One region of the Paenibacillus sp. MER TA 81-3 genome, then DNA from elsewhere that is predicted to be linked to it. Evidence: riboswitches for the same ligand, from Rfam matches in the RefSeq annotation. Region 1 holds a riboswitch; the other holds the start of a gene.

Region 1 (3,169 bases):
GCAATGTCGGTATTGGATTTACAGCAGGCCTCTTGTTCACGATGCTGGCAGATACGGTTGACTACGGTGAATGGAAGTCCGGCGTCAGAGCCCAATGATTGGCGAACTGGAAGCGAAGCGTCAAGGCGGCGCAACCGCGATTCAAGCTTAATGAGCCTATTGGGGTTGTGTGGCTTGATGAGAGATTACCTTTTTGCAGATTGAAGCTGAATGAGTGTTTGGGTTATACGTTCTGTTGTGTGGCGTGATTGCTTTTTGTGATGGTACATTCTGCAGTCTGCTATCGAGATGAGATCATACAGATGCTCTCCCTCATCCGGGTATACGGCATGACCGAATGAGCAAGATACCTGTACGGTTTTGTCGTCAATACAGCCATGAATAGTGCGCTGAAGGTGATTCTGCAGCAGCTTCATACCTGATTCATCTGTGCAGGGGATGATTAACAAAAATTCGTCCCCTCCCCATCTAGCAACGTAGCCGCTTCTGCGAACGACGGAGCTAAGTGTTCTGGCTACCTGCCGTAATATGCGATCTCCGATATTGTGACCGAGCCGATCATTAATTGACTTGAAGTTATCAACATCGATTAGAAAGATATATAATTTTTCTAGTCGTTTGTCTGCTGTATTTTGCAGTCCCGGGAACGCATCCATGATATATCTGCGGTTATAAATATCTGTGAGTGCATCCTTCTCGGAGTCATGGACCGCCATATCATAACGTTTTCCTAATCGCCATCCCAAAAAAGCAAAAAGAATAATGGTGGACATGTAAAGTTCTTCACCGTAATCGTCGAAGAAGTAATTATAATTATAAAAACAGAATGACGTTGCCACTATAATCAATACTAGTATGATTCTTCCTTTATATTTCACCATGTCATAACATTCTCCCCATAAATTGAATGATATTTCTCCACGAAAATAACAAGCTATCCGCATCTAAGAGAAGCAGCAGGGCGGAACACGTTTATCAGCCTTTATACTAATCAACCGGAAGAATAAAGAAAATCATCCACCGGTGGAGATGAGGGGTGGATTTATTCCGTAACTGCTTGACGTATCTGGTTCGATAGTATTACGATAGCGACATCTGATTGAGGTGCTCTTTATAGTTCTATTACGAGGAGTGATGCCCGTTTTGGAGCGAGGGATTGAGGTTAGAGTGGGCATGAAAAATTTTTCATAACCCCATTGACAAAAAGGTACTCGTGAAATATATTGAGCTTGTTAGTTCTTAAATACTAGGTTTAGAGGCTTATTTTCGATTCATAGTTAGTTGCTGTTTACAATATAATACGGCACACTAATCGAAAGATTAGGTCGCAAAGCTTTGGAGTCTAATAGTCGCTCTGACTAATGATCGTCCGGCTGCATTTAACAATTATGTTAATGTAGCCGGGCTTTTTTATTTATGTGGAGTTCTCAACTCAACGGAATTTCCGTTCCGTAGAGCTATATAAATAAGAATGAGGAGGCAAGTAGAAAAGGCAAAGGAGGATTTAAATGAAAAAATGAGGTGGATACATGAAACGTAGATTAAGATTGGCCGTTACATGGTTGTGCATGTTGTCGGTATTTTTCGGGTTTATGCCCAATACCCTTCCAAGCGCAGCGGCAGCCGCGAACTCGGGGGATCTGATTTGGCCTAATCCAGGGGCGGTCAAGCTGACCAAGAGCGCTGAGCCCACCGGGACCAAGGGCGAATGGGAGATTACGCTGACAGCTGAGGGGAAAAACCTCAAATCTGGCGGTTCCGATGTCGTTCTCGTCATTGACAAGTCCGGGAGCATGAACGATAAACAGCGGATGACCAAAGCCAGAGATGCAGCGAATAAGTTTGTTGACAACTTGCTTGTCAAGGATTCTAGGACACGAATAGCCGTCGTTACTTTCAATAAGTCATATCAAGAAGTTTCCGGTTTTAAAGGGACCGACCAAAAGGATGCCTTAAAACAAGCGATTCAAGGTATTAAAGCAGACGGCGGGACGAATATACAAGCAGGCCTTCTCCGTGCCCGCACGTTGTTGGAGAGCAGCACTGCTCAGAACAAGGTCGTTGTGCTGTTAAGTGATGGCGAACCTACATACAGTTACAAGGCTTCTACTGCAGCCAATCATACATGGCCTGGCGGGAAATACAATTTTATCCTTTCGAATTTCAACTACAACAACGTTATTGGATCAGGCTCAAGTTATGGATTAGGGCGGTACGAGTATGGACTCGATTACGACTGGTGGAATGGATACAAGTGGAACATCAGAGATAATGGCATTGGTACAATTTCTGAAGCCAGGCACGTTATTGATTCCGGCGTTAACATCTATTCCATAGGTCTTGATGTCGGCAGTAACAGTAATGCCACCTATGTCCTGACCAACAGTCAGAATAAGGGCTACTACTCTTCCAACAGTTCGGAGCTTGAGAAAATCTTTGCCGAACTGGCAAGCAAAATTGCCTTTGCGGCCGAGAACGCCCAAGTTACCGATCCAATGGGTGACATGTTCAACCTGAAGATGAAGGGCAGCTCTCTGAGCGAAGAGGATTACAAGGCTTCACAAGGCACGGTGACGTGGAATTCGGCTACGGAGACATTTACGTGGAATGTCGGCAAAATCGTAGAAGGCACCCCGGCGACACTGACCTACAAAGTGTTGATGGATCTGTCGAAGAATCCGGATCCGAGCAAATTGTATCCGACGAATGGCAAGACGACGATGAACTATACGGACGCGAATAGCCAACCCACAGCGAAGGACTTCGAAGTGCCGGAAGTAAGCTTCGGTAAAGGATCCATCCTCGTTAAAGGCTATAAGGTCAATGCCGAGGGAACTCCGGTCAATGCGGATGGAGAAGTCGTCGAGAGGCCAGATTTGGCGGAAGAACTGTACAGCGATTATTTCAAGGTTAACGGGGACAAAGCGCTTGATATAGGTCAGTCGTATTCTGTACCTGCGCCATCGGCTGATAACTATCATTTGAAGGTCGGTACGAATCCTACAAACGTTGATTTGACGCTGAGCAAGCCTTCACAAATCATTTGGTTCGGATTTACAGATGCTCCGAGCAAGTTGACCCTTGTGCATCAAGCCGGAGATAAAGTGTTCGAAAGAAGTGCAGTGGATAAAGCACCGGGGGAATCCGTAGACGTTGGCAGCAAGACTTT
Region 2 (3,169 bases), on a different contig from region 1:
TCTTGGCAGTATTACTAGCACCGTTCCGGTTGTCGATGATTGAGCGTCCTGGCAGTATTTCTAGCACAGTTCCTCTTGTGACTGTTTGACGGTTTTAGTTGTGACTTTTTCACGGTTCCGCTCGTTACTCCTTCGGCGTTCTTTATGTTGAAAATCTTTTTCTGAAATATTCATCTTATGTTGTAGCTCTCAAGTTTTTACTTTTCGGAAAATGAAAAGGTGCTGCTATAATCAAGCACAAGCGCTGGTATCGCCATGTATCAACTTAATGTAGTTTCTGAACTAAGGGGAGAGTGGAGCTAAGTGCTAAAAGAAAGGATCCTACTATGAACGTAATACCTGAAGGATTACAGCGTTTCAAGCGTAGTCTGTAGGCCCGCATTATAGACCGTAGACTGCATTCCGTAGACCGTAGACCCGCATTCCGTAGACTGTATACCGTGGAACGTAGTGTTCAGGTCTAGGGTGCAGCAGCACCAAATGGAATAGGTAAATGGTAGGATAGGAAAATAAGACCGTCTGCTTCAGAGAGGCGGTCTTGTTTCTGTTCTGGAAAAGGGCGGAAACGTTAGTGTTCACATTTTTATCACATTATCGCTATCGCTCATGAAAACAACATGGAACTGGATAATTGTTCTGCTCCAAAGCGCATTGTATCGCACAAAAAAACTTAAAATAACCGAAAATTCATCATTTTTTGACATAAGTTGATTTGCATTGTCGAAAAATCGAAAGTAAAATGAAGGTAGGCGTTTAAGTTTTCATCTTAACGTTCCGATGTATTATATGGGTCTTGAGTTGGATGTTCTATCTGTTTCTCAAGTTTATAACCATGTTTTGTATACTTTAGACCTAATCGACGCAGCATGTCGCGAATGCCAGTGCGTGACATTTCAAGATGAAATTCTGACTGCAGCAAGGCATGAATATCGCGCATGCTCCAATGAGAAGCCCCTTGAGCAAAAGGCGAAGGAGTGGAGACGATACGACGAATCAATTCTCGTTCCTGCTCCTGGGACAGCAACCTTGGTTTGCCTGGAGCGAGGCTGCGGGCAAGTAAATGCTCCATGCCACCTTCGTTGAACAGTTTGACATAAACGGATACGGATTGGCGATGGATGCCCAACTGCACGGCTACGTCTTTGGCGAAAGCACCGGACATGATGAGTTGGATGGCCCGCACTCGATTGGCGAGTTGAACATCGTCTAAGCTGGAAGCCAGTTGTTCTAGTGTTGGCTCGTCCCAGCCATGATTGTTGGAGATAGATAGTTTTTTCATCATACTCACTCACTTGAGATTTTATTTTAGTATAGGTCTTCATGAACAAAGGTATTCATTTCCAGTGGGTGGATGTGTAAACAAATACGTATGAAAACCGAAATATATAACTTGATAAAGGCAAACTTATCGAAAGGTAAGGACGCAAAGCCTCGGGCCTAACATCCAGCAAGCGGATTATGGCGGCCGGGTTGCCATTCTATGTTGCGGTACATCAACATTTATTTGGTGACGAGGCTATTGGGGACAATAGTCTTTTTTTTGCGTTTAGAGGATGAATCGGATTATGAATATTGTCATGTTGAAATTGGAGGGTGGTTCTCCTCACGATAAGATGAACCGGCTGATTGACAGACTAATCCCGCATATTACTCCTGAAAAATACAAAAGACTGGACAGGCTCCGTAAGCATAAGGAGCGGCAGCGCTTGGTCGTCGCGGATATTCTGGTCCGCAGTCTGCTTTGTCGAAAATTGGGACAGCGAAACGATGAGCTTTTTTTTCGCACCAATGAATACGGCAAGCCCTATCTTAAAGGGAATCCCGTTTATTTCAACGTCTCCCATTCAGGAAATATCGTCGTGGCTGCGGTTGATAACGCGCCAATCGGAATTGATATCGAACGAATGAGAGAGTGGGATATGGATGTGGCTCGTCTTATATGCGCGCCGCGCGAGTGGGATATGCTCACATGTACAGACGGTGATCGCGCGCGCCAGGAACGGTTCTTCACCATTTGGACGGCGAAAGAGAGCTGTCTCAAGGCGATCGGAACGGGGTTCGGCATGCTTCCGAGCTTGCTCGAAATCGTGACAGAAACCGCTGCTGTACCGCATAGCGATCCTGTATGGAGTGTTGACGATTACTATGTAAAACAATACTCCGGGGTTGAAGCAGGCTATAGTATGGCGGTTTGTGCACAGCATGCAGAGTTCGCCGAGCAAGTAGAATACATAACAGTGGAACAATTGACTCATCGATTTATGATTTATCGTTGAACGAGATAAAGGAGTGGACATAGATTGGCTTCAATTCAATTGACAGTGGAAAAGTTGGTCGGACACGACGCACATTCTTTTGAGCTGCCGGCGGATACGGTACGCCTCTTGACCGAGCGTTCGAGCGAGCATTCCGTCAAGCTGGAATCCGTTATTTGCGGGGCTTGGGCTGCACTGCTTTCTCGGTTTTACAACTCGGAACAAGTGGCCCTTCATGTTGTGGGATCGGAGAACGGCAAAGGCGCTCATACCATAGTTAGCCAGAGCGACGTAACGATAGCTGGCATCGTGAGCATTCATGACAGTCTGTCGTCCTGCGCTGACACAGTGAGCGTGACTTGCTCAGCAGCATTAGAGGACAGTGGCGTTGCGACTTATTGCTGGTGCGGCGCCGGAATCTGTCCCGAGCTTCCGAAGGACCAAGACGTAAGCGGGCTGCACGGCAGATTTCAATATGCTGGCGCAGATGGTGTGACATCACCGATATTTACGATTTATTATGAACAAAATCACTTCCAGCAAACGACGATAGAACGGTTGGCGGTCTACTTCCTGCAGCTCCTTCAAGAGGCGGCACGGCATCCGCAGAAAACAATCGGCGAGTTGGAAATGCTGACGGAACAAGATAAGCGACAGTTGATTCATGATATGAACCGGACTCAAGTGGAATATCCGAAGACTTTCACGGTACAGGCACTGTTCGAACAGCAGGTGCTTCAAGCTCCAGACCGAGTTGCTGTTGTGGAAGACGAGCGGGAGCTCACATACCGGGAATTGAACAAAAAGGCGAATCAATTAGCCCGCCGTCTGCGGAAGCAGGGGGTGACCCGCGAGCAAACCGTCGGTATTATGGCAGAGCGAACCGCGGAAATGGTCATAGGGATACTAGCGAT

Evidence for each region. A riboswitch is a leader RNA that binds a small molecule or an ion and turns the genes downstream of it on or off. The one in region 1 is predicted to bind cyclic di-GMP.
Region 2: it holds a riboswitch for cyclic di-GMP, as region 1 does, so the genes downstream of both, M3650_RS23460 (4'-phosphopantetheinyl transferase family protein) here and M3650_RS20420 (VWA domain-containing protein) in region 1, are expected to answer to the same signal.

The regions. Positions count from the first base shown of each region.
Region 1 covers NZ_JAMAWB010000015.1:564-3,732, reverse strand. Annotated here, with positions in the region: gene M3650_RS20430 (MFS transporter) at 1-61, shown strand, start outside; gene M3650_RS32710 (hypothetical protein) at 33-98, shown strand; gene M3650_RS20425 (GGDEF domain-containing protein) at 186-773, opposite strand; cyclic di-GMP riboswitch class I at 1,293-1,381, shown strand; partial or broken gene M3650_RS20420 (VWA domain-containing protein) at 1,530-3,169, shown strand, end outside.
Region 2 covers NZ_JAMAWB010000019.1:99,585-102,753, reverse strand. Annotated here, with positions in the region: gene M3650_RS23465 (helix-turn-helix domain-containing protein) at 767-1,279, opposite strand; cyclic di-GMP riboswitch class I at 1,389-1,478, shown strand; gene M3650_RS23460 (4'-phosphopantetheinyl transferase family protein) at 1,566-2,276, shown strand; gene M3650_RS23455 (non-ribosomal peptide synthetase) at 2,301-3,169, shown strand, end outside.